DNA from 2 places in the Desulfitobacterium sp. PCE1 genome. Region 1 is predicted to be linked to the other one. Evidence: predicted binding sites of a transcription regulator. Region 1 holds the regulator's gene; the other holds the start of a gene.
What was found. The regulator HrcA, encoded in region 1, represses chaperone genes, less so after heat shock. The targets are predictions, from matches to a motif close to TGTTAGCACTCNNNNNNNNNGAGTGCTAACA.

Region 1 (11,032 bases):
TGCTGGCAGGAAAAGACTATTTCTGGTGTTATCAGATGAGAGTGGAAATGTTGGCGATCTACCAGAAGCTGGCATTAAAGCTTTTCTACTATTATTTTCAAGAAAAACGCTATCGTGAAGGTTTGGACGTTGTAGAAAGTGTTTTAAGACATACTCCCCTTAACGATGAATTCATGGAGAAGCTTGAATCTTTATTGGATACTAAACTGGATAAACGGATAGTCAGACGGATTTCCGCGATCATAGAAAAAGTGACAATGGAAGAATTGATCTACAAGCACGATTTAGATTCAAATTGATAACATTTTAACTATGATTTTAGAAAAATTATTTTGTGATAGAAGATAAAAGATAAGAATTATAAAGATGGTATTTAAGTATGAGAACCGATGCATGGCTGTTTTAGCAAGCCTTGCGGCGGTTTTTTTTTATATGGGGATGTAAGTTTTTTGTAAGGTAGCTCTCTTTATTATATAGAATACCCGTATTAATAGGTCTGTCTTATTAAACGAAATAGGTGGTGAGAGAAATGAGATGCTTAAATTCTGAATAAGTTAAAATGTATTCCTCAGATGATTTGCTTTTTTGGCTACATTAGGAAATGGCTGCTGGGAATTTAGACTGACCATTAGTATGGTGAGCTCATATGGAGCGAAAGGAGGCTTTACTATTAGTGAACAATAGATCTAAAATGAAATTCAGGAGGAATGACCTGAAAAGCAGATTCAAGTTTTTAATAACTTGGTTATTAACCGCTTGCCTACTGGTGTATAGTCCATTTGGAGCTGTCTCAGTTGCCGCAGAATCTGATGGGGTTATCATGAACGATATACTGGATGACAACAATAGTCTCGAAGAACCATTCTTTCAAATCCAGTCGACTACTCCTTCAGGTATTACTGTGACTACCCCATCAGCAATCAACTACATAGAAGGTATTAGCGATAGAGTAATAGTCACAGATTTACTGCCCGGAGATATTGTAAAAGTATATGATCAGGCAACAGGGGGCGACATCCTTGGACAGGGCACAGTAGCTTCAGGTGAAACTTCAGTAACAATAGAGATTCCTCAGCTTGGTAAAGGGAAGGGAACGGTCTACGTTTCGGTTACCTCCGGCGGAATAGAGAGTGACAGGGTAGAAGTGGATTATGTAAGTGAGCCGATACCCTGGCAGATTTATGGTCACACGGGGAACTGGGGTGAAGATGTTAAGTTACCAAGAACGCCATTCAAGAAAGATAATGCCTCACCGCCCGCTTATCCTAAAGATGAGAACGGTGTTAGCGACGATAGTCCTCTGGGGCTTTATTATAATCAACATATTATAATAAAGGGAAGTGGAACCAGGGTTACGTTTTATGGTTACGCTACAAATGCATATAAGGACTTTGTTTTGTTACCCAGTGTATCCACGTCAAAGAAAACAATTACATTTGATATGGATCTATCCAAGGTTAACTATCACAGCATGGAAGGCGCAGGCATTTTGCTTAATAGCAAAATAGAGGCGGGAAAGCTATATGGGTATGCGATTCTCTTTACAGGTGCAGTGAAAAGTGATGATAGCGAAGATATAAGCAAAAGAAAAATCAGATTATTCCAGATAAATGGTGTAGACATAAATAGTTTCTACAATAAGACAGGTACCAGTGGTGGAGAATTAACTTCCTTCAGTGAGATCAAAGAGATTGTTGGGGCCGCAGTGACCCCTGCTTCTGGTGATCAACACTCACTGGAACTTGAAATAACTTCTGATAATGTTAAGTTAACTGATCAGGTAGAAGGTCAGCCCTCGGTTGTATTGGAACAAACGTTAAATCAGGTAAATAATGCTGGTAATGGGTTTGGCTTTATTGCTAGTCATATTGGACATCAATGCCACATGCTTTCTTACTTTACGATTACTGATGTGTCCATATCCGATGCTGATAAAACTCCCTATACTTGGCCTTTACTTGATTTGACGGCCAAACTTTCTAGCGAGGACCCCTATGGCTCCGTTGAGTTGAATTATACAGCACCGGAGAATGCTGAAGTAGTAATTCTTCAATATTCAACTGACAGTAACTTCCCGGAAGAGAGTACAGCTAGTATGCCCCTCGATCCGGAATCAGCTCAGACAACGGTCAATGGCTTGAAGGATAATACAAAATACTATTTTAGACTTTTGATAGGCGGAGGGGGAAATGGCGGGATTTCCAATACCGCCGATGCGACAACCCAGGAAAATCCCAACACAGCTCCGACTGCAACATCTGTAAGCATTACCGGCAAGCTTGAAGTCGGTCAAACCCTGACCGGTAATTATACTTACTCTGATGCGAACGGTGACCTGGAGGAGAAGGGGAAAGGGGGAACTACCTTCAAGTGGTACCGGGGCCAAAATCAGGATGGAACTGGCAAAGTTCCCATTGATGGGGCAACCTCTCAGACCTACACCTTAGGCATTGAGGATCAGGGCCAATACATTTTCTTTGAAGTCACCCCGGTTGCCCAAACCGGAGTTCTAAAGGGCTCACCAACGGCCAGCAACGGGCAAGGCCCAGTGATCCTGCCCTCATCCATAAATCTGGATGGGACTGTGACTGATCAGAAGACAGATGAAAAAATAGCAGAGGCCACTGTTATCCTTAAGGACCTCAGCGGCAATGAAATCGACAGAGCAAAGACTGACAAAGACGGAAAGTATTCTTTTAACAAGGTAAAATTGGGCAAATATAAGATCGTCGTGGAAAATCCCCAATACAGTACGAAGACTACAGATATTGATGTTATGCCCAATAGTTCCAATGGTACTGTCGGAGTAGATGTTTCCGGCAACTTAACCTTAACTAAAGATGTTGAATTGGTGGATTTTATTATCACCCTGGTTGCCAATCCCAGCAGTATTGTTGGAGACGGGAAGCAGACTACCACCCTCCATGCTCTGATTACCGATAAGGATAATAATCCGATTCCAGGTATTAAAGTAGACTTCAGCGCCCTTGATGGGAATTCCGCCATTGGAAGTTTCCCAGGTGGTTCTGAGGCAACTACGGATCATGAAGGAAAATGCTCTGTAGTTTATAAGTCAGCGAATTTGTCCGGAATTGAAAGCAAAACTGTTATTGTTCGGGCAGAGGTCGACGATGATATAAAGAATCTTCATGCTGCCAGTGAAATTATAGTAACCTTTGAGCCCAGCAGCATCCAAGGCATTGTTATGGATAATGCAACAGGAAAGCCTGTAGCAGGGGCTATCGTAGAGGTAGCAGAGGATTTTGATGGAGATGGCATCGTCGACTTCTACGCTAAAATGATTACCGGGTCTGACGGAAAATACAAAATTGCCGTACCCAAGGGAAATATGCCTTATAATGTGAACATTGCAAAACCTGTGATTGTAGATGGTGTACCATTGGGGGAAGTAACCTTTACTCACACCTGTATTGTCGGTGAGATTACAGGGGCAGCGAAAGAGAGCTTTGATTCTTCCAAAACCATTACCGGGGTAGCGTTGATGAAAGCCCCCGATGGCAGTGCTCATAGATTAAGTGGAAATAGCTATGAAATAGAGCTTGTCGACAGCAATCAAAACCCGGTTTCCCTTCCACCCGGTTCCAGTGCGCTAACGAGCGAGGGAATTTTCAAGGCTGATAACCTCCCACCTGGAACCTACACTATCAATTTGAAACATAATGTTGGCGGTACCGGCCAAAAGCTCACCATAGGAAAGGCCGTAGCCACTGTAACCGCTGATGGTGAGATCGTGATCAGCACAATCCTTATCGACCCCTATGGCACGGTCACGGATCGTGATACGGGACTGCCCATCAGCGGGGTAACTATGGAACTCTACTGGGCGGATACTAAACTGAATAAGGATAACGGTCGTACCCCGGGGACATTGGTCGCTTTGCCGGCTGACCCGGCTGCAACCAATAATAATGCCAATCCCCAGCCTACATCAAGCACTGGATACTATGCCTGGATGGTCATCCCTGACGGGGATTATTACATCATTGCTAAAAAATCCGGCTATTACACCTACGATAGCCGTCGGGATAAGCGCCAGGAAACCATTGGGGACAGCTGGATCAAAGATGGTATAATCCATGTGGGAACCGACATTGTCCTTTATGATCTACAGATGGAATCGCGGGACAGGGATAGAGACGATGGCGGTGGTGGCGGTTCTGCTCCGATAGGCCCTGTTACTCCTCCAATCACTCCTCCTGCAGAGAATACTTCCAACCTTGTCAATCCTCAAAATCCGGCGCTGGTTGTTCCTGCTGATCGATTGACCAAAAAGGAGATTTTGATTGCGGCGATAAACCAATACAATGAGCGGGAAAAAGCCAATGCTCAAAAAGAAAACCGTACGCCCCGGTTGATTAGTGTAGGTCATCTAAATGAAAGTGCTTACGCAATCAGCAGCAGCAACTCTTCAATTGCCGATTTTGACACCAATGGCCTTCTCAATATTTCCGGAAAAGGGTTATTTGTGATCAGGATCAGTGAAAAGGGTACCAAAAATGTTTATGAATACCAAATGGTAGCCTCTCAAGGGCTGCAAAGACTTGCCGGAGCGAACCGGGTTGATACTGCTTTAGCCATTGCCCGGGGCAGCTATTACGGTAAAGTGAAAAGTGTGGTTGTAGCCAGATCGGATGAGTTTCCTGACGCCTTAACCGGAAGTGTGCTGGCCTATAAAAAAGAAGCGCCTGTCCTGCTGGTTGGACACAGTGAAACCGATTGTCAAAAGCTTATAGAATACCTAAAAGGCTATCTGGAGCCCCAGGGAACGGTGTATATCCTGGGAGGAACCAGGGCGGTAAGCCAATATGTGGAAGACAGTGTAAAAGACAATGGCTTCAGCAATATCATACGCTTGGGCGGGGCGGATCGCTATGGAACGGCTGCCAGGATCTCCGAGCATCTGGACGTTACCCAAGGCAGACCGGTGGTCATTGCTTCAGGGCAAAGCTTCCCGGATTCCCTGTCCGTAAGCAGTATTGCTGCGGCACAACAATTCCCTCTTCTTATCGTTAACCCCAATTCTATACCGGATGAGATCAGGGAAGAATTACTCCAGCGGAACCCCAGTAAGGTGTATATCATTGGCCTGCAAGGGGCGGTCAGCGATGGAGTCAGAGATGAAGTGGCACAGCTTACCGGGCTGGGACAAGAGAACATCGTTCGGATTGGCGGACAGGATCGTTATGCAAGTACCCTGGCCGTTGCCCAATACTTCGACCCAAGCGGACGGGGAGTAAGCATAGCAACTGGTCGGGATTTCCCGGATGCTTTGGCCGGAAGTGTTTATTCAGCCAAATTGAAAGATCCTCTAATCTTGGTAGGGGAGACCCTAAGTACCGATCTCAAAAATTATCTAAAGGTAAGAAAACCTTCTGATATTGTAATTTTTGGTGGACAGGGGGCTGTCAGTCCTGCTATAGAGGAGCAACTCAAGAGTTTGGTAGAGTAGTGCCTTAGAAAAAACGATTCGTATTGATTCCCAGCAAATAAATAGTCATGTGAGATGGGCATCATAAATAGGAATTACTATTTATGATGCTTTCTTTTTTAGTGCAATTTGGACGGCCTTTTTTAGCTTGCCTGATACTTGACAATCAAGAATGAGAGCGGTACTATAATATCATAAATCGTTAGCACTCATTGAGGTCGAGTGCTAACAAAGAAAAAACGAAGGTGGAAAGGTGGTTATGTTGATGCAGATGGACGAGCGAAAAAAGAAGATCCTGCGGGCTATCGTTCAGGATTATGTAAATACTGCTGAGCCGGTTGGTTCAAGGACCATCGCCCGGAAATTTGATTTAGGCATCTCGCCGGCCACCATTCGTAACGAAATGTCCGATATGGAAGAGCTGGGTCTTATCGAACAGCCTCATACTTCAGCAGGCCGCATTCCTTCGGATGCGGGTTATCGGTATTATGTGGATTGCCTCATGGAGAAATCCAATGTTACTGATGATGTAAAGGATGTTATCGAAAAGGAGACCACGAAGAGGATTGCGGAGATTCAGACTGTCATTGCTCATTCCAGCAAACTGCTTTCCGAGCTCACTCACTTGACCAGTATCGTGATAGGGCCGGACAAGGGGAAGAGTGCTTTTAATCAGATACACTTCCTTCCTTATGAACCCAGCAAAGCCATCATGGTAGTGGTCAAGGAAAATGGTGTGGTGGAGAATCAAATTGTCGATATTGGAGAAAATGTAACGGCCGAGGAACTTCAGAGAATTGCCAACGTATTTAACCATAAGATGCGTGGGCATTCTATGGAAGAAGTGAAAAGGGATATGCTTCACGAGATATATAGCGAACTGACTCGTCAACGCTTCCTGATCGACAATGCTTTGGAGCTTCTTTCCGCTATTCTGAGCAATGGCCCTGAAGAATCCAATAAGGTCTATCTGGGTGGAACTCTGAACATGTTGAACCAACCTGAATTCCGGGATGTGGAAAAGATCAAAAACCTTTTCCAGATTTTTGAAGAGGGAGATCAGATCATAAAAGTGCTCCATCCCCAGAAAGAGGGTCTGGCAGTTACCATTGGTGGAGAAAATAAACTAAAGGAACTTCGGGACTGTAGTATTATTACAGGGACCTATTGGATTGACGGAGAGCCTTTGGGTACCATCGGTTTGATTGGACCTACCCGTATGGATTATGGGAAGGCTATAGCCATGGTGGATTATATGACAAGAACGCTCACTGAGCTTCTTACTATACGACAAAGGAACTAGGAGAGGTGGTTTCAATAATGGTGAATTGGGGCGGGAAAACCCCTCCATCGGGTCATACCGAATGGGAAAATAAGAATGCCCAAGAGTCTAAGGAAAATTTAACGGATACCGTTGAAGAAATCCTTGAAGAAGCTGTCCAGGAAGATGAAAGGGGTAATGAATCTTCCCAGGAGCAGGATGTTTCTTTAGAAGAAAAAGTGCTCACCCTTCAGGCGGAGCTTGACCAGACCAAGAACCAAGCGGATGAATACTATGCTCATCTTCAGCGGTTACAAGCCGAGTTCGACAACTATCGCAAGCGGACACAAAAAGAGAAAGAGGATTTTGCCAAATATGCATCGGAACGTGTCATGGAAGGGCTGCTGCCTGTATTGGACAACTTTGAACGAGCGATAGAGGCATCTAAGACCACTCAAGATATAAAGTCCTTTTCCCAAGGAGTGGAGATGATTTTCAAGCAGATGCAAAGCATTCTCGCCAAAGAAGGACTGGCGCCTATTGAGGCGGTGGGGCAGCCCTTTGACCCTAATATACACGAGGCAGTACTCCAAGTGGATTCAGAGGAACACCCGGAGAACACCGTTGTAGAGGAACTCCAAAAAGGTTATTATCTTAAAGAAAAAGTAATACGTCCTAGTATGGTTAAAGTGTCCCGCTAGGTGCGATAAGGAGGAAGTATTGAACATGGGTAAAGTGATTGGAATTGACTTAGGAACCACCAACTCTTGTGTGGCAGTTATGGAAGGCGGCGAAGCCGTTGTTATTACCAACGCGGAAGGGAATCGGACCACTCCATCTGTGGTTGGATTTTCCAAGACAGGAGAACGTTTAGCAGGTCAAGTGGCTAAGCGTCAAGCTGTTTCTAATCCGGATAAAACTGTGCTCTCTATTAAGAGACATATGGGAACGGATTACAAAGTGAAAATTGATGATAAAAACTACTCTCCCCAAGAGATTTCTGCAATGATTCTACAAAAATTGAAAGCAGATGCTGAAGCTTATCTGGGACAGACGGTCACCGAGGCCGTTATTACCGTCCCCGCTTATTTCACCGACGCCCAACGGCAAGCTACCAAAGATGCCGGAACCATCGCCGGCCTGGAGGTTAAGCGGATTATCAACGAGCCTACGGCTGCAGCTTTAGCCTATGGTTTAGACAAGCAAGAGGATCAGACCGTTCTGGTCTTTGACTTAGGGGGAGGAACCTTCGACGTGTCCCTTCTTGAGCTTTCTCAGGGAATGGTTGAGGTTAAAGCCACCAGCGGGAACAACAAGCTCGGTGGGGACGATTTTGACCAACGTCTGATTGACTATATGGCAGCAGAATTTAAAAAAGATCAAGGTGTGGATCTGACTAAAGACCGTGTTGCCCTCCAACGCTTAAAAGAAGCTGCAGAGAAAGCCAAAGTGGAGCTTTCCGGAGTGAGCACCACCAATGTGAATCTGCCCTTTATCACCATGACGGCCGAAGGACCCGCCCACTTAGATATGAATGTTTCACGGGCTAAGTTCGAGGAATTGACTGCGGATTTGGTAGAAGCGACCCTTGGACCTACTCGTCAAGCTTTAGCCGATGCTAAGCTGTCCTGGAGTGATGTGAATCAAGTCATTCTCGTAGGCGGATCCACCCGGATTCCCGCTGTACAGGAAGCCATTAAAAAGCTAAGCGGCAAGGATCCCCATAAGGGTGTTAACCCGGATGAAGTGGTATCCTTAGGTGCGGCGATTCAAGGTGGAGTTCTGGCCGGTGAAGTGAAGGATATTATTCTCGTGGACGTCACTCCATTGTCCCTGGGAATTGAAACCTTGGGCGGAGTATTTACCCGGATTATTGATCGCAACACCACAGTTCCGACCACAAAGAGCCAAGTCTTCTCTACTGCGGCAGATAGCCAGACCTCTGTGGATATCCACGTCCTCCAAGGAGAGCGTGAAATGGCGGCATATAATAAAACCTTAGGCCGGTTCCAACTTTCCGGAATCCCACCTGCTCCCCGCGGCATCCCTCAAATCGAAGTAAAATTTGATATTGATGCCAATGGTATCGTCCATGTTTCTGCTAAAGATATGGCTACAGGTAATGAGCAAAAGGTTACCATTACCGCTTCTACAGGTTTAAGTCAAGAAGAAATCGAGAAAATGAAAAAAGATGCAGAAGCCCATGCCGACGAAGATAAAAAGCGCAAAGAATTGATTGATGCTAAGAACCAAGCGGACTCTATGGTTTACCAAACTGAAAAGACCCTGAAGGACTTTGAAGGTAAGATTCCTGAAAATGAAGTAGAGCCGATCAAGAAGGCTCTTGAAGAATTAAAGGCCGCATCTGCCGGGGAAAATATCGAGTTGATCAAAGAAAAGACTGAAGGAGTAACCAAGGTGCTCTATCCCATCATAGAGAAAATGTATCAACAAACCGGTGGGGCAGCACCGGGACCGGATATGGGAGCAGACCCCGGAATGGGTAGTGCAAAAGCAGATGACAATGTAGTCGATGCCGAATATACTGAAGTAGATAAGGATCAGAAATAATCGAAAGAAGGAAAAAGTTGGGTACAGGGGTTTTCCCCTGTGCCCAATCATCATGTACTGAAGACGGATAAGACTTCAAGAGGGAGAATCAGGAGTGATGGAGGAACAACATGAAACGGGATTATTATGAAGTACTCGGAGTCTCTAAGAACGCAGACGAACAAGAAATCAAAAAGGCCTATCGAAAACTAGCCCGCCAATATCATCCCGATGTTAATCCGGGAAATAAAGAGGCTGAGGAAAAATTCAAAGAGGCAACCGAAGCCTATGATGTCTTAAGCGATTCTGAAAAACGTACTCGATATGATCAAATGGGCCATTCCGCCTTCGATCCCAACCAGCAAGGTTTTGGCGGAGATTTTGGCGGCTTTGGGGATATCTTCGATATGTTTTTTGGCGGCGGTGGTGGTCAGCGTCGGCAAGGCCCCACTCGAGGGAATGACCTTCGTTATGACTTAACCATTACTTTCGAGGAGGCTGCTTTTGGTACCGAGAAAGAAATTCAAGTTCCTCGTCAAGAGGCCTGCACGGAATGTCATGGCTCTGGTTCAGCCCCTGGAACTCATCCTACCACCTGTTCACATTGTCATGGAACAGGGCAGGTTAAGGCTACCCAACGAACCCCCTTTGGAGCGATTCAAACTGCAAGAACTTGTCCAAACTGTAATGGTTCAGGTCAATTTATATCTTCCCCATGTAAAGAATGCAGCGGAAAAGGAACCACACGGAAAGTCAAAACCATTAAAGTCAATGTCCCCGCAGGATCAGAGGATGGTCTTAACCTTCGTTTCAGCGGCAGCGGGGAAGCGGGACTGCGGGGGGGACCATACGGAGACCTTTATGTGGTCCTCAATGTCAAAGCCCATAAATTCTTTGAAAGAGAAGGGAACGACGTGTATTGCGAGATTCCCATAACCTTTGTACAGGCTGCCCTTGGGTCGGAGATCGATATTCCGACCCTGGATGGCAAAGTCAAAATGAAGATCCCCGAAGGAACTCAGACCGCCACGGTGTTCCGTCTAAGAGGTCATGGTATTCCTTATCGCCGTGGCAACGGGAGAGGGGATCAGCATGTGCGGGTGGTCGTAGCCACTCCGACTAAACTCACCGACCGCCAAAAGGAACTGCTTCGTGAGTTCGGAGAGGTTACCAGCGATCAACAACAAATGGGTAAAAAGTCCTTCTTCGAAAAGGTCAAAGAAAATATACGGGATGCCATCGATTTATAATTAAAAGGAGTTCTGAAGCATGAATTGGCGCGAAATTGCGGTAACTGTTTCATCGGCAGGAGAGGAAGCTGTTGCCGATCTTTTTTATCAGCTTGGCTGCCCTGGAGTAAGTGTGGAAGATCCGGAACTTCTGCGAAGTTATGTGGAATCCGGGAACTGGGATTACCATGATTTTGGAGAGATTGCATTAACCGGAACCTCTGTGGTAAAAGGATATTTCTGTGAAGATCACGAGCTTCAGTCCAAGCTTCAGCGACTTGATGAGGGACTGAAGGAGGTGCTTCATTGCTTTCCTGAATGGGTTCTTCAAGTGAAAGGCTTGACCGTACAAGAGGAAGATTGGGCCACCTCCTGGAAGGCTTATTTTAAGCCAGTTCGAATCGGTGAGCGTTTTTTGATCAAGCCCTCTTGGGAAGAAGTAACTCCTCAGCCTCAGGATATTGTCCTGGAGCTGGATCCTGGAATGGCCTTTGGTACGGGAACCCATGCCACGACATCTTTGTGTCTGGGGACCCTGGAAGA
Region 2 (11,032 bases), 2.3 Mb from region 1:
TTTGTTTGCCCTATGTGCAGCTCACTGATGATCCCAAAGTCTGTATAGCAACTCTTAAAATATTTCATCTCGACTAATTTTGTTTCCTCTTCCGACAACTCTTCCAAGACATCCTCGATACACTTCACAACATCTTTCATTCTGCTAACTCTCTGCTCATTAGCGATAATCCTCGCTACTTCATCATGCGTTGGGTCGCTTATCTGATTCTGTGAGAATCTCCCTGTTGGGTCTTTACCAAGCCCCGATTTAGCACCTGTATACAGCAACTCTTTATCGTATTCCTCAATAAGTTTTTTGTATGTCCGATAATTCCTAAGCTCTGCTTCGACATATTGATTAATATGCCTTTCAATTTTTTCTTCCAACGCTACTCAACTCCTCTTTTCTACGCATGCTTACTCCAAACACTCTGGACACATCATATATCCACCGGCGTGTGTCACTGTCGAGTAGGAGTTTACCAATAAATTCAGATTGTGATATACTGACATCAGAGATTATTTTTATTCCGCCCGTTAAGTCTGCCAGGACTTCGGGCCTTTTTCTTTTGTTCTGCTTCATTAGGCTTGCTTTTTTGGGACTAAGCTAATGGATATCGTAAATAGTTCTTGTACCATTTGATCTCGATCAGTCATGACTTTATTGTCCCTCCCCTTACCAATATCTCGGCCCACTTGTTTTTAGGAAGCTTGTCCAACTTTCAAGTACGATAAGCCGCGATTAGCTTAAGGCACTTCAAAGCAAGGTATTCTTCTACGATGATTTTTCGTTTACCGTTTAGCATTTGATTGATAGCTCCGGTTGAAATCTTAGCTTTCTCGGCTAAAAAAACCTGAGTAACACCCTTGTTTTCTAGATACTGCTTAATATTTTCGCCTACCATATCCTCACCCCCTAACACTTCATATTTTATGAACCTACAACACTATCTTACTTCACATATCATGAATAATCAACGTCTCTTATTCATGCTTTATGAATGTTTATCTTGATTAAGGTCATAATTACAAGTATAATTAACACAAAGGGGTGGTTATTAATGGAATCAGTTAAGTTAAGGGTAGCTGAAAACTTACGCAAATATCGCGAAAGAAGAGGTATAACCCAGAAACAATTAGCCAACCATTTAGGAGTAAGAGATAACACGATATCATCGTGGGAGAAGGGGACCAACTCTATCGACATATCTACTCTTCTGAATATTTGCAACTTCTTAGAGATTAGCCTGGATGATATCTATGGAATAAGTGACAAAAAAATATCCCCCGTTGAGTTAACGGAGGATGAACTGGCTCTTTTATCAAGTTTTCGTAAGCTGTCGCATGATAACAGAATGAAAGTCCTCGGAATAGTCGAACTAAAAGCATCTGAAGATGCCTAAAGAATGCTTAGAAGGCGAAAACATCGGAAAACGAAAAAAGAGGCTTCCCGCAAGTTCAGTGAACTCATGAGAAACCTCTAATTCTCATCCATACTCAACAAGGGTATGGATATCTTTTTACTTAATTATGTTACGCTTTTGGGTTTCTTAAGCCTACATCATACCGCCCATTCCACCCATGCCGCCCATACCAGCCATAGCAGCCGCAGCACCATTATCCTTAGATGGAATATCGGAAACTATGCATTCGGTAGTAAGGAGCATAGCAGCGATGGAAGCTGCATTCTGCAGAGCAGAACGTGTAACCTTAGCAGGGTCAACGATACCGGCAGCAATCATATCTTCATATGCTTCGGTCAGAGCATTGAATCCTACCCCACGACCACCATTGCGGACCTTTTCAACAACGATGGAGCCTTCAAATCCTGCATTATTAGCAATTTGACGGAGAGGCTCTTCCAAAGCACGGCATACGATAGCTACACCGGTCTTTTCGTCTCCAGTCAGTTGGAGGCTGTCGAGAACCTGGGCAGCATCCACTAAAGCGCAACCACCACCGGCTACGATACCTTCTTCAACGGCTGCGCGGGTTGCAGCTAAAGCATCTTCGATGCGGAGTTTCTTTTCTTTCATTTCAACTTCTGTTGCAGCGCCTACTTGAATTACAGCAACACCGCCGGCTAATTTAGCCAAACGTTCTTGAAGTTTTTCGCGATCGAAATCAGAAGTCGTTTCGTCGATTTGCTTTTTAATGGCTTCCACACGGCTCTTAATATCATCTTGAGAGCCGGATCCTTCTACAATGGTGGTTTCTTCTTTAGTTACTCGAATTTGACGAGCACGGCCCAGCATATCAATCGTAGTGTTTTCCAGCTTTAAGCCAAGATCTTCGGTAATGACGGTACCACCGGTGAGAATCGCGATATCTTCCAGCATTGCCTTACGGCGATCACCGAAGCCAGGAGCTTTTACGGCAACGCAGGTAAAGGTTCCGCGAAGTTTGTTCAGAATGAGAGTAGCCAAAGCTTCACCTTCGATATCTTCGGCAATAATCAGAAGTTGACGGCCGGCTTGAACGACTTTTTCAAGAACGGGGAGGATGTCAGCGATAGCGCCAATCTTTTTATCGGTAATTAAGATGTAAGGGTCATTTAAAACAGCTTCCATCTTATCGGTATCAGTAATCATATACGCAGAGAGATAGCCCCGGTCAAATTGCATACCTTCTACAACTTTAAGCTCGGTGGTCATTCCTTTAGCTTCTTCTACGGTGATTACGCCGTCTTTTCCGACCTTTTCCATAGCATCAGAAATCAGAACGCCGATGTTATCATCGCCAGCGGAGATAGAAGCTACTTGAGCGATGGATTCTTTGCTTTCAATGGGCTTAGCATTGGTTTTAATATCATTGACAACAGATTCAACAGCCTGCTCAATGCCCCGTTTGATACCCATAGGATTAGCACCGGCAGCCACGTTCTTTAAACCCTCACGAATAATCGCTTGAGCCAATACGGTTGCAGTGGTGGTTCCATCCCCTGCTACATCATTGGTTTTGGTTGCAACCTCTTTAACAAGTTGAGCACCCATATTCTCAAATGGATCTTCCAGTTCAATTTCCCGTGCAATGGTTACACCGTCATTGGTGATCAAAGGCGCGCCGAATTTTTTGTCCAAAACCACGTTACGACCTTTAGGTCCGAGAGTTACCCGGACAGATTCAGCCAAAGCATTAACACCACGCTCTAGTGCACGGCGAGCTTCTTCATTGAAAACGATTTGTTTTGCCACCTGTAAGTTCCTCCTTAAAAATCCGAAATTTAAGACTCGATAAGTTAGAAAGCATTATGCAATGTCAAGTTTCCTAAGTAGATAAGCAAAGAGTATGTCCTAGCCAATAACCGCTAAAATGTCAGTTTCCTTAAGAATGAGATACTCTTGACCATCATACTTTACTTCAGTACCAGCATATTTGGAATAAATCACGCGGTCACCCACTTTAACATCGAGGGCAATGCGCTCTCCCTTTTCCACTTTTCCAGGTCCTACTGCAACGACTTCACCTTCTTGAGGTTTTTCCTTAGCCGTATCCGGCATGATGATTCCGCTTTTTGTCTTTTCTTCCATAGGGAGTGCTTTAATGACTACCCTGTCACCTAGAGGCTTAATGTTCATTGAAGAAAGTCCCTCCTTAAGAACTAAAATATTATTTTACTATTGTTAGCACTCATTCCTATTGAGTGCTAACATCATACTATAATAATATGCAAGGTAGATGAAGAAATCAAATCCTGTCATTTGCATTTTTAAGAGATTTACAGTCGAAAACCTTCTGTTTTCTCCTTATATCTGCTCTTTATTGCATCACTCTTAAATTGACAGAATATCATTGCTTCTACTTGCATTCACTAAGCACTATATTGACCAGTCCCCGGGGGGTTTATTCATCCTTTGGGCAAAAAACTATATTTTCATTAGAAAAAGGGATATCCGCCCCCTCAAAGCCAGATATCCCTTTTTCTATAATTTCATTATCCCTTACCTTTTCACACAGAAAATCATCAAAGAACTCCTAGCTTCTCATAGCGTTTGCGAATCTCTTCTGTTGCTGAACCCAGAACAGCTTGAACCATGAAATGGTCAAGATTTAAAAGATAAATCTTTGTTTTACCGATCTTTAAACCAGAATCTGCATATTCTTGTTCAAGGAGGATCCCCTCTTTTAAAGCATGGCGAATAAGGTCTTTCACTTGTGATGTGGTAGCCCCTAGATGCTCCGAAAGAGCTGTCCTTGCTTTGGTAGAGGCAACATACGCCATACTTGACTGAAGCTGAGCCAGGATTAAGATTCCTTGCTCAAGATCCTTTTCTGCTTTATATTCCCGTGGCCGTTCCTGAGTGAGAAGCTCGCTGAAAAAATCCTCAGAATCACTAAAGGGTTGCAGCTCATGGTGTATACTTCCATCCACGCCGATGACCTTAACTTCTTTTCCCCAGGCTCTTATTTTACGAACTAAGGGCAAAAAATCTCCATCCCCGGTTAGAAGGAGAAATACATCAAAAGTCGTGGTACGGGTAAGCAAGATTTCCTGCGCTTCCAGTATGAGCTCCACATCCGCCGCATTTCGCCTTAATCCTGTGCTGGCGAAATTACTTTTTCCGTAGACATGACGCGTATATACATGAGTCTTCTCAAAGGAAGTCTGGGTACGCCAGAATTCCTCCCGATCAAAATTAGCATAGAGATAAATAGCGGATAGGACATAGTGGTTTCGTTTAGCGTACAATTGAATGGATTCCATGAGGATTTCCGGAGTTAATTCATAACCTTGTTCAAATAGTCCTGTCCATATATTTTCATAATCAACAAAAGCAATAGTTTTCAAAAAAATATCACCCCATTTCCACTTCTGCTTACTATAGAATACGCAGGAAAAGGACAGGGGTGACAAGCTCAAAAAATATTTTCTGCTGAATATCTCTATTGATGAGTAGGAGCAGCGCACTCGCCGGCTTCGCCTTTGAGGATTTGAATCCCATGGGGCAGAGCAGGGACAAGAGCGGCCCAACACTCCTTACAAGCCTTAGGAGAACCCGGCATATTGATGATTAAGGTCTTCTTGCGCAAGGCGGCTACCGCTCGACTCAACATAGCCTTCGGGGTAATTTTATAGCTCTCATAACGCATTACTTCAGCAATACCAGGGACCATCCGATCCGCAACGGCAATAGTGGCCTCTGGGGTAACATCACGTAAGGAGAAACCTGTGCCTCCCGTGGTCAGAATAAGGTCCAAGCCATCTTCATCCACCCATTTTTTCATGGTTTGAGCCAAAAGCTCCTGATCATCCGGAAGGATGGCATAGAGAATGACTTCGCCGTCAATCTCTTTCACCAATTCCTTGAGAACAGTACCGGAAAGATCTTCTCTTTGACCCTGGGCTCCTTTATCACTGGCTGTTATAACCCCAACCCTTAGCATTATTCCATCACCTCAATAGTGTCTCCCACCCCAATAGGACCACCTTCCAGAACACGGATAAAGATCCCTTCCTTCGGCATAACACAATCCCCCGCTTGATAATAAATAGCACAGCGGGTATGACACTCTTTACCGATCTGGGTCACTTCCCCCACGCCGGTTTCACCAATCTTCAGTTTTGTGCCAAGGGGCAGGCTAACCAGATCAATTCCTTCGGTGGTTAAGTTCTCAGCGAAATCTCCTGGTCCCACATCAAGCCCCATGTCCTGCATCTTCTTAATGCTTTCCATAGCCAGCAAACTTACTTGACGATGCCAATCTCCCCCATGGGCATCACCTTCAATGCCAAAATTAACCTTCAGGATTCCCTCGCCCACGTTTTTCTTCCGCATCCCCTTTTTCTCACTTGTACAAACTGCAATAATTTTCGCCATTTTATCTTTCCTCCCCAACTTTTTAGCTTATATGATCTTCGCGAATAAAATGACCGCTCTTGCCGCCGGTTTTTTCCATGAGCCGAATATCGCCGATGACCATGGTCTTATCGATAGCTTTGCACATATCATAGATGGTTAAAGCTGCAACGCTTACTGCTGTAAGAGCTTCCATCTCAACCCCGGTTTTCCCCGTGACCTTGACGATTCCTTCGATTTCTATGGTTCCGGGAGGAACAATTTCAAAACTCAGTTTAGCCCCTGTAATAGCCAAAGGGTGACACATAGGAATAACATTTGAAGTTTGTTTGGCAGCCATGATTCCTGCGACTTGGGCTACCGCCAATACATCCCCTTTAGCAATCTGCCCTAATCGGATTCTCTCTAAAGTTTCCGGTTGCATTTCTACCTTACCTCGGGCGGTAGCCACTCGAGTGGTCTCCGCTTTATCTGAGACATCCACCATACGTGCCCGGCCTTCTTCATCAAAATGTGTCAATTCCATAATTATCCTCCAATCTGGGACATAATCCGTTGATCCTGCCAAGCCTGATCATTCATATGATGTTCAGCCGGCTTATTCCAAATCGCTTGGGCAAAAACATCCCTGACCTCATCATCACTCTTGTTGGAGCGAAGCACTTCACGAAAATCCACTTCATTGGAACTGTGTAAACATAGGCGCAGCTTACCATCGGGAGTTAAGCGAATACGGTTGCAGGTGCTGCAAAAATGTTTGCTGATAGCGCTGATAAAGCCCACACTACCTTTAAATCCCTCCGAAGTGATATATTCAGCAGGCCCTCCTCCTCGAATGTCACGAGTAGCTTTAAGGCCCTCTAAGCCCAATATTGCTTTCATCTCATCGATGGATACAAAATCACTGCGTTTATCCGAACTGATTCCGATGGGCATCAATTCGATAAAGCGAACATGAACGGGATAGTCATGGGCTAATTCCATAAAACGTGGCAGTTCATGGCTATTGAAATCACGAACAACCACTACGTTGAGTTTAACCGGATGTAACCCTACTTCGAGGGAGCGGTGTATCCCTTGAAAGACTTTCTTAATATCCCCACCACGGGTGAGCTCTCGAAACTTATCTTCATCGAAGGTATCCAGGCTTATATTAACTCGATTAACTCCCGCCTTCTTTAGGTCTTCTGCCATGTCTGGAAGAAGTATCCCATTGGTGGTAAGCATCAGATCCTCCACCCCTGAAATTTGGGAAGCATTCTGTAAAAATTCCAGAATTCCGGATCGAATTAAGGGCTCCCCGCCGGTTATGCGAAACCGTCTAAATCCTAAGGAGGTACTAATCCGCATGACACGTGATATTTCTTCATAGGTCAAGATAGACTCATGGGGAATCCATTGAACTCCTTCAGGAGGCATGCAATACTTGCAACGTAAATTGCAGCGATCTGTAATGGAAATCCTCAGGTATTCGATCTGGCGTCGATATTGATCTTGCATAGATTTCCCCCACCTTCACGTTCATTATTCCACAAAACAAAGAACTCCCACGGTCTGTAAAACCGGGGAGTTCCCCTATACCCTACAGACTCCTTTCCAAATGGGAGGCATTACTGTTTCCAATAATACCCGGTGCAGAATGCACGACTGGTAAACCATAGCTCACTTTAGGTTTCCAGCTTCGGAGCACAAAACGTATTCTATTACTCATTATACTACGGCTGTGAATAATTATTAAAGAATGTAACTAATTGTAGTATACACTATTTTGGAGATTGCAAAAAGAGTTCTAATAATAATATTTCTTAATCTTTATTAACAAATCTTAATAAATTCCTGATAAAATAGCCGCTTTTTATAGTTTCCTTTAAATACGATAAAGAATGTCTACATTATTGTCAAGTATTATGAAGATTATGCTGTTGCAGGGTTAGGTATTCTTGAGGTGTATTCATATTACTGAAACAAAGACGTATGTTTGGAAAATTAATGAAATCCTTCTCCCTCATATGACGTACCCTGTTGTTTTGCCGAATAAATACTGCCAGTTTAAGATGCTTCGCCTTTAAACTGTCTTCAATTATGGGAAGACAGTTTTTGTGATAAAAAGCATGGAGGGGTTGAATTTCGCCATCAAGCTCAGGGATTAAGATATCAACCTCCCCTTCAATTTTCCCGGCCATAAATCGAATCACTTCTACACTCAAAAAAGGCATATCGCAAGCGGCAAAAAAGGCATAATCATAACGAGCTTCCCGCAAGCATGCTTCTAACCCTCCTAAGGGCCCATGGTCCAGATAATTATCTTTGATCACTTTAACTCCATATTTAGCATAGAGCTCCGGATGATTGCTGCTAATCATCACTTCAGCAAAGACCGTACTAAAGATAGCTAAGGTATGCTCAATGAGTGGGACCCCAGCCCATTCAATAAAAGCCTTGTTGCGACCCATGCGAGAGCTTTTCCCACCGGCCAGGATAATTCCGGTTATCGGCAAAAGGGTTTCTCCATTATTAGCATCCATATGGTATGTCTCCCTATATCTATCAATGATCAGACTTTTGTCTTTTGCTTTATTGTAACACAGATAAGCCCTTCCCATAAAAGAACTTTTACTTTCCACCCTAATAGCTAGTTAATACCAAGCTGTTTTTTCTGAAATAAAAAAGGGAGAGTGCCGCAAGCTATGCATATTAGACAAAGCTTGGACACTCCCCTATTCCTATCCTCACAGAGGATAAGTCAACTACGCTTCAGATGGAGTCGAAACTCCACCTGAAGCAAGTTTCCTTTATTGTGCAGATTGCACCAGAGGTTCCACCCGCACACCGCAGACCTTATATTCGTAGGTCTTAGTTACTTTATCATACGCTCCGTTGGTTAAGACATTCGTCGGTGACTCCCTATAATGCAGGGTCATAAAGAGCACTCCAGGCGGGACCCTTTCAGTTACCCAGACCTTGGTCACTACCTCACCGCGGCGGGAAACTACTTTAACATTCTCACCGTCCTGAATTCCCAACCGTCGGGCATCCTTAGGATTAAGTTCAGCCAATTCCTCAGGTGCATGCTCATCCAACGCAGCTGAGAAACGAGTGGAGATATTGTAATGCTGCAGCTTGCGGCCTGTGGTCAGCAGGAATGGATACTCTTCATCAGGCAGCTCATCCGGCAGTTGATGCTCAATCGCCGCGAATAAGCCTTTGCCACGGGTAAATTTCCCTTCGTGCAGGAACTTCGTTCCCGGATGATCGGCATGGGGAACCGGCCATTGCAATCCCTTCCTGCCCAGACGTTCATAGGTGATGCCGGCATATTGCGGCGTCAGCGCGGCAATTTCCTGCATGATCTCCGCGGGAGACTGGTAAGCCATCGGATACCCCATCCGGTTGGCGAGCTCACAAATGATTTCCCAGTCAGCCTTCGCAGCGGCGATCGGCTTAATCGCCCGATTAACCCTCTGCACCCGACGCTCGGTATTCGTGAACGTGCCGTCCTTTTCCGCAAAGCTGGCGCCCGGCAAAATGACATCAGCCAGTTCGGCGGTCTCAGACATAAAGATGTTCTGAACAACCAGGAAATCCAGAGCCTCCAGGCCTTTACGCACGTGATTGGCGTCGGCGTCGGTTAGCACAGGGTCTTCGCCCATGATATACATAGCCCGCAATTCCTTCTTAACCGCTGAATCAAACATATCCGGAATCATGAAGCCCTGGTTGGGATTAAGGGAAGCTCCCCAGGACTCTTCAAACTTAGCCCGCACCGACGGGTTGGTAACACTCTGGTAACCGGTGTAAACATTAGGCAGAGCCCCCATATCGCAGGCTCCCTGCACATTGTTCTGACCCCTCAACGGGTTGACTCCGGAGCTTTCCTTCCCGATATTTCCAGTGAGCATGGCCAGATTGGCCAGGGACATAACATTATCTGTGCCACAGACATGCTCCGTGATTCCCAGGGTGTAGAAAATCTGAGCACGTTCCACACCGGTGTAGAGACGGGCAGCTTCCACCATTAGCTCTACGGGAACTCCAGTGATTTTGCTGACTTCTTCCGGCGGGAATTTCTTGAGATTTTCCCGTAGTTGTTCATAGCCTTCGGTCCGTTCCTCAATAAAGGCACGATCCTCCCAGCCGTTCTCCAAAATGATATTCATAATCCCATTGATCAGGGGAATATCTGTGCCCGGCTTCAATCTCATCCAGACATGAGCATCCCTGGCCAGCTCGATCTCCCGTGGATCAGCTACGATGAGCTTGGCTCCCCGAGCCAGTGCTTGTTTCATCTTGGTACCGATAATCGGATGAGCTTCCGTGGTATTGGAGCCGATTACAAACATGACTTCCGCATTGGGGATTTCATTGATGGAATTGGTCATCGCTCCTGAGCCAAATGAAGTGGCAAGACCTGCCACAGTGGGAGCGTGTCAGGTACGTGCGCAGTGATCCACATTATTCGTTCCGATCACCGCGCGCATGAATTTTTGCATCAGGTAATTTTCTTCATTGGTACAACGAGCCGAACTGAGGGCTGCAAAAGAATCTGGTCCATATTGCTCTTTGATCTCACCGAACTTTGTGGCAATCAAATCAAGAGCTTCATCCCAGCCTGCCGGGACGAATTCGCCATCCTTTTTAATCAACGGAGTCGTCAGGCGCTGAGGACTATGGATCAAGTCCATACCGAAACGGCCCTTGACACAGAGGGCTTTGCCGTTCACCGGTGCCTCCGGATTTGAAGTTACCCCAATCACTTTGCCATTGCTGACATTTAAGTCAAAGTTGCAGCCTGTACCGCAGAAAGGACAGGTGGTCTGTACTTTTTCGATGTTCCAGGCCCGAGCCTGGCCAACCATCTTTTTCTCCACCAATGCCCCCACCGGGCAGACCGAAACACAGGATCCGCAGAAAACACATTCCGATTCACTATAAGGAATATCAAAAGCCGGTCCCACCTGGGCGTCAAAGCCCCGCTTAAAGAAATCCAATACGCTTCGTCCCTGAATCTCTTCGCAAGCCCGCACACATTTACCGCAGAGGATGCATTTATTCGGATCTCTTAGAATAAAGGGGTTGCTGTCATCAAGGGGGTGTTCACGCCGTTCCCCTCGGTAGTCTTCACCGGATACACCGTATTCATAGGCATATTGAGCAAGGGAGCAATCCCCCATCTTTTGACAGGTCATACAATCCAATGGATGGTTCGCCACTAAGAGCTCAAGGATCACCTTGCGGGACTTGCGTACCTTCGGT

Region 2: a site for HrcA is predicted at 3,603-3,633, ahead of groES (co-chaperone GroES). Genes of this name have one in related genera too.

Annotation. Positions count from the first base shown of each region.
Region 1 covers NZ_KB913023.1:3,580,377-3,591,408, reverse strand. The annotation lists gene DESPCE1_RS0117930 (response regulator) at 1-299, shown strand, start outside; gene DESPCE1_RS0117925 (cell wall-binding repeat-containing protein) at 692-5,470, shown strand; gene hrcA (heat-inducible transcriptional repressor HrcA) at 5,715-6,752, shown strand; gene grpE (nucleotide exchange factor GrpE) at 6,770-7,411, shown strand; gene dnaK (molecular chaperone DnaK) at 7,437-9,281, shown strand; gene dnaJ (molecular chaperone DnaJ) at 9,392-10,510, shown strand; gene prmA (50S ribosomal protein L11 methyltransferase) at 10,530-11,032, shown strand, end outside.
Region 2 covers NZ_KB913023.1:1,232,861-1,243,892, reverse strand. The annotation lists gene DESPCE1_RS0106150 (transcriptional regulator) at 1-368, opposite strand, end outside; gene DESPCE1_RS0106145 (helix-turn-helix domain-containing protein) at 704-886, opposite strand; gene DESPCE1_RS0106140 (helix-turn-helix domain-containing protein) at 1,043-1,384, shown strand; gene groL (chaperonin GroEL) at 1,538-3,175, opposite strand; gene groES (co-chaperone GroES) at 3,275-3,559, opposite strand; gene DESPCE1_RS0106125 (NYN domain-containing protein) at 3,946-4,770, opposite strand; gene DESPCE1_RS0106120 (molybdenum cofactor biosynthesis protein B) at 4,866-5,366, opposite strand; gene DESPCE1_RS0106115 (MOSC domain-containing protein) at 5,366-5,800, opposite strand; gene moaC (cyclic pyranopterin monophosphate synthase MoaC) at 5,823-6,305, opposite strand; gene moaA (GTP 3',8-cyclase MoaA) at 6,308-7,279, opposite strand; molybdenum cofactor riboswitch at 7,353-7,478, opposite strand; gene DESPCE1_RS0106100 (molybdenum cofactor guanylyltransferase) at 7,678-8,304, opposite strand; gene fdhF (formate dehydrogenase subunit alpha) at 8,572-11,032, opposite strand, start outside.